DNA from 2 places in the Phycicoccus sp. M110.8 genome. Region 2 is predicted to be linked to the other one. Evidence: riboswitches for the same ligand, from Rfam matches in the RefSeq annotation. Region 2 holds a riboswitch; the other holds the start of a gene.
What was found. A riboswitch is a leader RNA that binds a small molecule or an ion and turns the genes downstream of it on or off. The one in region 2 is predicted to bind S-adenosylmethionine.
Positions count from the first base shown of each region.

Region 1: another riboswitch for S-adenosylmethionine. It lies ahead of RKE38_RS11780 (bifunctional o-acetylhomoserine/o-acetylserine sulfhydrylase); the one in region 2 lies ahead of RKE38_RS01365 (aminotransferase class V-fold PLP-dependent enzyme).

Region 1 covers NZ_JAWDIC010000002.1:50,748-55,569, reverse strand. Annotated here, with positions in the region: gene RKE38_RS11790 ((Fe-S)-binding protein) at 1-317, shown strand, start outside; gene RKE38_RS11785 (L-lactate permease) at 397-2,166, shown strand; SAM riboswitch class IV at 2,278-2,390, shown strand; gene RKE38_RS11780 (bifunctional o-acetylhomoserine/o-acetylserine sulfhydrylase) at 2,498-3,817, shown strand; gene hrpA (ATP-dependent RNA helicase HrpA) at 3,872-4,822, shown strand, end outside.
Region 2 covers NZ_JAWDIC010000001.1:275,829-280,650, forward strand. Annotated here, with positions in the region: gene RKE38_RS01360 (hypothetical protein) at 1-1,799, shown strand, start outside; SAM riboswitch class IV at 2,116-2,228, shown strand; gene RKE38_RS01365 (aminotransferase class V-fold PLP-dependent enzyme) at 2,268-3,710, shown strand; gene RKE38_RS01370 (ribonuclease J) at 3,887-4,822, opposite strand, start outside.

The DNA.
Region 1 (4,822 bases), on a different contig from region 2:
TGCGCGGCATACCCGGCCTCGAGCTGCGGGAGATCAACGAGGCGTCGCTGTGCTGCGGCAGCGCGGGCATCTACAACCTCCTCAAGCCCGAGGCCGCCCGTGAGCTGGGCGACCGCAAGGCGACCAACGTCGTCGCCACCGGCGCCGAGCTGCTCGTCACCGCCAACCCGGGCTGCCTGATGCAGGTCCGGACGTCGCTGGAGCGGGCCGGGGCCGCGATGGCGATGGCTCACACCATCGAGGTGCTCGATGCCTCGATCCGAGGACTGTCACCCGAGGACCTCGGCGTGACACGAGGGAGGTCGCCGCAGGCCTGACCCGAGGGCTTCCTTCCCCGCAACACCGCCGGAAACGACGACCCCCCACACATCCCCCCTCACACCCCGAGGTGAACGCATGTTCCGTCCGGTACTCGACGCCGTAGGTGGTTCCCTGTTCCTCACGGCCCTCGTGGCCATGCTCCCCCTGCTCACCATCTTCATCCTGCTCGGCGGCCTGCGGCTCGCCGCGTGGAAGGCCGGCATCGCGGCCCTGCTCGTCTCCATCGTGATCGCCATCTGGGCCTACTCGATGCCCGTCGGCATGGCCGTGTCCAGCGGCATCGAGGGCGCGGCCTTCGGCTTCTTCCCGATCATGTGGATCGTCATCAACGCGATCTGGGTCTACAACATGACGGTCTCGACGGGGCACTTCGACGTGCTCCGCCGTTCGTTCGCGAGCATCAGCGACGACCAGCGGATCCAGGCCGTCATCATCGCCTTCTCGTTCGGCGCCCTGCTCGAGGCGCTGGCCGGCTTCGGCACACCCGTCGCCATCACGAGCGTGATGCTCATCGCCCTGGGCTTCCGACCGCTCAAGGCAGCGGTCGTGGCCCTGGTCGCGAACACCGCGCCGGTCGCGTTCGGCGCGCTGGCCGTGCCGATCACCACCCTGGCGACCGTCAGCCAGCAGCCCGAGCACACGCTGTCGCAGATCGTCGGGCGGCAGACCCCGCTGCTCGGCGTCTTCGTGCCGATGGCGCTGGTCTTCATCATCGACCGGGGCCGCGGGGTCCGGGCGACCCTGCCCGCGACGCTCACCTGCGGGATCACCTTCGCCGTGGCCCAGTTCGTCACCTCGAACTACATCTCCACCCCGCTGACGGACATCGTCGCCTCGCTGGCGAGCGCGCTCGCCGTCGTCCTGCTGCTGCGCGTCTGGCAGCCGAAGGAGCACTACGTGGAGTCGGCTGTCGAGGAGGAGGAGGTCGTGGCGGCCGGTTCGCGCAGCTCCCGGGGCTCGGCCACCGTTGCCATGGCGGCCGAGGGCGACGACCAGCACGGCGACCGGCACCACGGGCGTCGACGCCCGGTGCACACCGAGAGCGACGCGGGCGCCGAGGACCTCACCACCATGAGGGCCCGCGACGAGGCCGCGCACGACCGCGGCTCCGACGTGTTCAAGGCCTACGCGCCGTACCTCATCATCATCATCGTCTTCGTGGTGGCGCAGCTGCCCGGCATCAAGGACGCCCTCGACGCACCGACCAAGGTGTTCAACTGGCCGGGTCTCGACGGGCTGCAGAGCGCGTCGGGCAAGGCCTCGAAGATCCCGCAGTTCAAGCTGAACTGGCTCGCCGCAGCGGGCACGCTGATGCTGATCTCCGGGATCGTCTCCATCCCCGTGCTGGGGATCTCCCCGGCGAGGGCGCTGCGGGCCTACGGCACGACGCTCAAGCAGCTCGCTGCCGCGATCGTCACGGTCATGGCCGTGCTGGGTCTGGCCTACGTCATGAACGCCTCGGGACAGACCTCCAGCCTCGGCACGTGGATGGCGGGTGCGGGCGGCGCGTTCGCCCTGCTGTCGCCGATCCTCGGCTGGCTCGGTGTCGCGGTCACCGGGTCGGACACCTCGTCGAACTCGCTGTTCGGCGCCCTGCAGGTGACCGCCGCCAAGGACGCCGGGCTGCACCCGGCCCTGATGGCCGCCGCGAACTCCTCCGGCGGCGTCCTAGGCAAGATGATCTCCCCGCAGAACCTGGCGATCGCCGCTGCGGCCGTGGGCATGTCGGGTCGCGAGGGCGACATCTTCCGCAGGGTCATCGGGTGGAGCGTCGCCTTCGTGGCGTTCATGTGCGTCCTGGTCTTCCTGCAGTCGACCGCGGTGCTCAGCTGGATGATCCCCTAGCGCGGTCTGCCTGCCCGACCGACGGCCCCGACCACCACCGCGTGGTCGGGGCCGTCCGCGATGAGAGACGGGTGTCCCGGCCCGTGGCGGGCTCGGCGTAGCCTTCGGACAGGTCATGAGTGCCAGCGCCAAGCCCCGGCTCGCTGGCCGGCAACCCTCCTCCGCGGTGGGGTGCCCCGGGTGAGGACCAGGCGCACGGCTCCCGCCGTGCGCAAGCGCGGGAGACCCACCACGTGTCCCGCACCGCCTCCGGCGGTGGCGACCAGCACTCCACCGTCGGCGACGGACCCGCCGAGGCCGCGTCCCGCGGCACACGAGAGTGAAGGTTCCCATGAGCAGCACCAACTGGTCGTTCGAGACCCGCCAGATCCACGTCGGCCAGGAGCCGGACTCCGCCACCGGGGCCCGCGCCCTGCCGATCTACCAGACGACGTCGTACGTCTTCAAGGACGCCGAGCACGCGGCAAACCTGTTCGCGCTCAAGGAGTTCGGCAACATCTACACCCGCATCATGAACCCCACGCAGGACGCCGTGGAGCAGCGGATCGCCTCCCTCGAGGGCGGCGTCGGGGCCCTGCTCGTGGCGTCGGGCCAGGCGGCCGAGACCCTGGCGATCCTCAACATCGCCGAGGCCGGCGACCACGTCGTGGCCAGCCCGTCGCTCTACGGCGGCACGTACAACCTGCTCAAGCACACGCTGCCGAAGTTCGGCCTCGAGGTGACCTTCGTCGAGGACCCCAACGACCTCGAGTCGTGGCGCCGGGCCGTGCGGCCCAACACCAAGCTCTTCTTCGGCGAGACCATCTCCAACCCCAAGTCCGAGGTGCTCGACATCGAGGGCGTGGCGGCGGTCGCCCACGAGGCGGGCGTGCCGCTGGTCGTCGACAACACGATCGCGACGCCGTACCTCATCCGCCCGCTGGAGTGGGGCGCCGACATCGTGGTGCACTCGGCGACGAAGTACCTCGGCGGCCACGGCACCACCATCGCCGGGGTCATCGTCGACGGCGGGTCGTTCGACTTCGCCAAGGACCCTGAGCGCTTCCCCGGCTACAACACCCCCGACGAGAGCTACCACGGGCTCGTCTTCGCCCGGGACCTCGGCGTCGGCAGCCCGCTCGGTGCCAACCTCGCCTACATCCTCAAGGCCCGGGTCCAGCTGCTGCGCGACCTCGGCGCAGCGGTCTCGCCGTTCAACGCCTTCCTCATCGCCCAGGGCATCGAGACCCTCAGCCTGCGGATCGAGCGCCACCTGCAGAACGCCCACGAGGTGGCGAAGTACCTGGGCGGCCACGAGCAGGTCGAGCGGGTCGTCTGGGCCTCGCTGCCCGACCACGAGTCGTACGAGAAGGCGAAGAAGTACACGCCGCGCGGTGCCGGTGCGGTGCTCGCGTTCGAGATCAGGGGCGGGGTCGAGGCGGGCAAGCGGTTCGTCGAGGCCCTCCAGCTGCACAGCCACGTGGCCAACCTCGGCGACGTCCGCTCGCTGGCGATCCACCCGGCGTCGACGACGCACTCCCAGGGCCCGGACGAGGACCGCCTCGCGGCCGGGGTGACGCCCGGGCTCGTGCGGCTCGCAGTCGGCATCGAGCACGTCGACGACATCATCGCCGACCTCGACCAGGGCTTCATCGCCGCCAAGGGCGCCTGAGCGGTCGGGTATTCGGGTGCGGGTGGAGGAGGGGCCGCCCGTATCGTAGGGCCCATGTCCTCCGCCGGTTCCGAGCAGCCTCGCGCTGCCCGGAACCGGCGCAGGCGTCCCCGGCGCGGGCCGTCGGAGGGCGCCGCCGGCCAGGGCCAGCAGCTGCGGCAACCGCGGCAGCCCCGGCAACCGCGGCACCCACGCCCCCGCCGGGCGATCCCCGTGCCGGAGCTGCGCTACCCCGAGCAGCTCCCGGTCGTCGCGCGCAAGGACGACATCGCCGCGGCCATCCGCGACCACCAGGTCGTCGTCATCGCGGGCGAGACCGGGTCGGGCAAGACCACCCAGCTGCCCAAGATCTGCCTCGAAGTCGGTCGCGGCCAGCAGGGCATCGTCGGGCACACCCAGCCCCGCCGCATCGCCGCCCGCTCGGTCGCCGAGCGCATCGCCGAGGAGCTCGAGGTCGAGCTCGGTGGCGCGATCGGCTACCAGGTGAGGTTCACCGACACGAGCAGCGACGACACGCTCGTCAAGGTGATGACCGACGGCATCTTGCTCAACGAGATGCAGCGCGACCGGATGCTGCGCAAGTACGACACGATCATCATCGACGAGGCGCACGAGCGGTCGCTCAACATCGACTTCATCCTCGGCTACCTCAAGCAGCTGCTGCCGCGCCGCCCCGACCTCAAGGTCGTCATCACCTCGGCGACCATCGACCCCGAGCGGTTCGCCCAGCACTTCGCCGACCCGCGCACGGGCGAGCCGGCGCCGATCATCGAGGTCTCCGGCCGCACGTACCCCGTCGAGGTCCGCTACCGCCCGCTCGTCGACCCCGACCGCGACGACGCCGAGGAGCGCGACCAGGTCACCGGTGTCGTCGAGGCGGTCGAGGAGCTGTGGACCGAGGCCCGTGGCGGCGACGGCGGCGGCCAGGACATCCTCGTCTTCCTCTCGGGTGAGCGGGAGATCCGCGACACCGCGTCGGCCCTCGAGGGCCTGGGGCTGCCGCAG
Region 2 (4,822 bases):
CGCTGTACTGGCAAGTGCAGGCATTCGACAACTCCAACAACCCGCTCACCTTCAGCACGCCCATCGCGTTCTCGAAGAAGTTGGCCCCACCGACCGGTCTGACGCCCACCAACGCAACTTCCGCGCCGTCGGCCCCGCTCCTGAGCTGGGACGCAATGTCCTACTCGGCCAAGTACGAGGTGGAGATCTACAAGAACCCCGGTGACGCCCTGTCGCCGACCAACCGGGTCGCCTCGATCACGACGCGTTCGAGCAGTGCCGTTCCGACCACCGCCCTCCCCGCAGGTTCCTATGGGTGGCGAGTGCGCCGGATCGACATCAACGGCAACGGTGGTTCCTGGTCGGCCGAGGTCAACACGGCCCTGGCGAGCTTCACCGTGCAGGCGCCGAAGCCGCTGCTCCTCTCGCCCACCCAGGGAAGTACCGTCCAGAGCAGCACCCTGCTGCTGTCTTGGACCTCGGTGCCGGGAGCCACGCGCTACCGGGTCGAGGCGTCGACCAACTCAGGCTTCACGGCCAACATCGAGTCCCTGACGACCGACCTCACCTCGTGGGCGCCCGGCCAGTTGTCCCCCCAGTGGCCCAATGCCGCGATCTATTGGCGCGTTACCGCTCTCGACTCCTCGGGCGCCGCTCTCGCGACGTCTTCCGTCGGGTCGTTCGTCCGGGACCGCAGCACCGCGGGCGAGTTCGCCGCCGTCTCCCCCTACCGGGTCCTGGACACCCGGGTCCAGAAGTCACCCCTGGGAAGCGGACAAACGCGTACCGTGTCCGTGGTCGGCGGCCTCAGCGGAGTCCCGTCGACCGGGGTCAGCGCGGTGGTCCTCAACGCCACCGTGACGGGGCCGACCAAGTCGTCCTACCTCACCCTGTGGCCGGCGGGTACGACGCGTCCCACGGTGTCGACGGTCAACTTCACGGCCGGCCAGACGGTGGCGAACCACGCGACGGTTCCCGTGGACGGCTCCGGCCGGATCTCGATGTTCAACTTCAGCGGCTCGACCCACGTGCTGCTGGACGTCGTCGGCTACTACTCCAACGGGGCGCTGCAGCGCGCCACCCGGTACACGCCTGCGACCACGCCGACCCGGATCGCGGACACCCGCGGCGGTGGCGGCGTCGCGCCCAGACCCCTGGGTGCGGGCGAGGCCCGGCTGTTCGAGGTCGCCGGGCTGGGCGGCGTGCCCGCCGGCGCGACGGCGGTGGTGATGAACGCGACCGCGGTGGCACCGACCAAGGCGGGGTTCCTCACGGTCTACCCCGCCGGGTCGGGCCGTCCGACCGCCAGCAACATCAACTTCACCCCTGGCGCGAACGTCCCGAACCTCGTCACGATGCCCCTTGGCACCGGGGGTGACGTGATGGTCTTCAACAGCGGCGGCACCACGCACGTCATCCTCGACGTGGTCGGCTGGTACCAGGGCGGGGACCCGGGTCCCGGTGCACGGATGAACAGCATCACCCCGGCTCGTGTCGCTGACACCCGTGGCGCGCAGGGACCCATGCTGTCGGCTGGCGTGCCCCGCCTGTTCCAGATGCGCGGCCAAGGCGGTATCCCCAACGACCTCAAGGTCACGGGTGTCGTCCTCAACGTCACGGTGACGGGGCCGACCGGCAGCGGCTACGCCACGGTCTACCCCAGCGGAACCTCGCTACCCACGGCCTCGAATCTCAACTACCTCACCGGTCAGACGGTCGCAAACCAGGTCATAGCGCGCGTTGGTTCGGACGGCAAGATTGCGGTCTACAGCCAGCGGAGCGCCAACGTCGTCATTGATGTGGTGGGCTGGCTGGGCTAGTCCACCAGTGACAGAGGACGGACCCGTGATCTCTCTCGCGGGTCCGTCCTCTGCGTCCGGCCGAGGCGACATGTCCACTCCGGCCTCCTCCAAACGGATGAAGCTCCACCGCGATCGGCCAGTTCGATGCCGAGACACTTCCCATCGAACATTCAACAGCGCACCCTGAACGTGCGTCTGGCGGGGCCTGCGCCGGCGAACCGACCACGAGTTCGCCGGCGCAGGGGCCACGGAGCGGACAGCACGTCTCGCATGGCGGGAAGCTCCCCGCAGCGGTGGCCCGGACCGGCTCGCCCCGGCTACCGTCGACGACCAAGGTCATGAGTGTCAGCGTCAAGCCCCGGCTCGCTGACCAGCAACCCTCCTCCGCGGTGGGGTGCTCCGGGTGACGACCGGGCCGGCTGCGCCCGCTGCCGGCAAGCGCGGACCCGCGAGCGCCGGGTCCCACCGGACCCAGGAGGCCCTCGCATGTCGATCGCGACCACCGACCAGACCCGCGGTGACGCGGACACGACGACCGCGCGACGCACCGCCCCGCTGGCGCACGCCCGCAGCCAGCACCTGCGACCCGTGCCGGACGTCCGGACCACCGAGTTCGCCCCCCTCGGCGAGACGGGCGCCCTCCCCGCCGTCGTGTCCGAGCGGCTGCTGGTACCGACGCTGACCGGCGTCGTCGACTACGCGAACTTCGACCACGCGGCGTCCACCCCGGCCCTGGTCGGCGTCAAGCAGGCCGTCGACACCGCGCTGCGGACCTACTCCTCGGTCCACCGGGGCAACGGCTGGGCCTCGCGCGTGACGTCGTCGTGGTACGAGCAGGCGCGCGCCGAGGTCGCGGCCTTCGTGGGTGCGCGCGAGGGCGACGAGGTCGTCTTCACCCGTAACAGCACCGACTCGTTCAACCTGCTCGCGCGCTGCCTGCCCCGCGACACGGCAGTGTTCGTCTTCGAGTCCGAGCACCACGCGGCGCTGCTGCCGTGGTCCGCCCGACGCACCCACCGCCTGCCCGTGCCCGGGAGCGCGGCCGACGCCGCCGTCCTGCTGCGCACCGCCCTGCGCGAGCACCCCGCCCGGCACCGGCTCGTCGTCCTGGCGGGCGCCTCCAACGTCACCGGTGAGGTCTGGCCCGTCGCCGAGCTCGCGCGGATCGCCCGCCGGGGCGGCGCGCGGGTCGTCCTCGACGCGGCCCAGTACGCCCCGCACCGGGCGGTCGACCTCGCGGCGCTCGACGTCGACTGGGTCGTGCTGTCGGGGCACAAGCTGTACGCGCCGTTCGGCACGGGCGTCCTGGCGGGCCGCTCGGACTGGCTGGACGCCGCCGCTCCCTACCTCGCCGGCGGCGGCGCCACCAAGGCCGTCACCGACCGCGGTGTCGTCTGGCAGCGGGGCGCCGCCCGGCACGAGGCGGGCAGCCCCAACGTCATCGGCGCCATCGCCCTCGCCGCGGCATGCTCGGCCCTGCGCGCCCACCGTGACGCCGTCGAGGCGCACGAGCGCGCCCTCGGCCGTCGGCTGCTCGAGGGCCTGGCCGCGATCGAGGGCGTGCAGGCGTACTCGATCTTCGGTCCCGACCACGACCGGGTGGCCGTCGCGACGTTCACCGTCGACGGGCTCGACTCCTCGCTGGTGTCCACGGCACTGTCGGCCGAGCACGGCATCGGGGTGCGCGACGGCAAGTTCTGCGCGCACCTGTGCGTCGACGCGCTGCTCGACGACGTGGACGAGGAGGCGCCGACGACCGCGGTGCGGGCGAGCGTCGGCCTGGCGACCACGGCCGAGCACGTCGAGCGGCTGCTGTCGGCGGTCGCCGAGCTCGCTGCCGACGGTCCGGCCGCCGAGTACGTGCACGGCCCGTCGGGTTGGGCCCCGGTCGTGGACCCGCGCGCCCTCGACGTCGCCCGCCCCTGGTAGCCGGTCAGCCGGCACCGCCGCACCGTGCCGGGCCACCCGGCACACCCGCCTCCACCGCAAAACGGCGGTTGCCCGGCTTCCCGCGGGTTGTTGTCCCGCGGGTTGCCGAGCAACCGCCGTTGTGCGTGGGTATTCCGGGTGCTGCCGGGCCGCGCGCGAGCGGGGCCCGGCGTGGGTCAGGCCTGGATGACGACGGGGATGATCATCGGGCGACGGCGGATCTTGCCACCGACCCAGCTGCCGACCGCCCGGCGCATGACCTGCTCGAGCTGGTAGGACTCGGTGACGCCCTTGCCGGTCGCCTCTGCCAGCGCCTGCTCGATCTTGGGCCGCACCTGGTTGAAGATCTCGTCGTCCTCGGCGAAGCCGCGGGCCTGGATCTCGGGGCCGGCCGCGATCTTCCCGGTGGCGGCGTCCATGACGACGATGACCGAGATGAAGCCCTCGTCGCGCAGGATGCGCCGGTCCTTGAGCAGCGCCTCGTCGAACTCGCCCACCGACGACCCGTCGACATAGGTGTAGCCGCACGGGACGGCGCCGACGATCCGGGCCCGGCCGTCGACGAGGTCGACGACCACGCCGTCCTCGGCCACGACGATGTTGTCGCGGTCGACTCCGGTCTGCTCGGCGAGGGCGGCGTTGGCCACGAGGTGGCGCCACTCGCCGTGCACCGGCATGACGTTGCGGGGCTTGACGATGTTGTAGCAGTAGAGCAGCTCGCCGGCGCTGGCGTGGCCCGAGACGTGCACCTTGGCGTTGCCCTTGTGCACGACGTTCGCGCCCAGGCGCATGAGGCCGTTGATGACGCGGTAGACGGCGTTCTCGTTGCCGGGGATGAGCGACGACGCGAGCAGCACGGTGTCGCCCTCGCCGACGTCGATCCGGTGGTCGCGGTTGGCCATGCGGGACAGCGCCGCCATGGGCTCGCCCTGCGACCCGGTGCAGATGAGGACCACCCGGTCGTCGGGCAGGTCGTCGAGCTTCTTGACGTCGACGAGCACGTTGTCGGGGACGTGCAGGTAGCCGAGGTCCGCGGCGATGCCCATGTTGCGGATCATCGACCGCCCGACCATCGCGACCTTGCGCCCGGACTTCTCCGCGGCGTCGAGGAC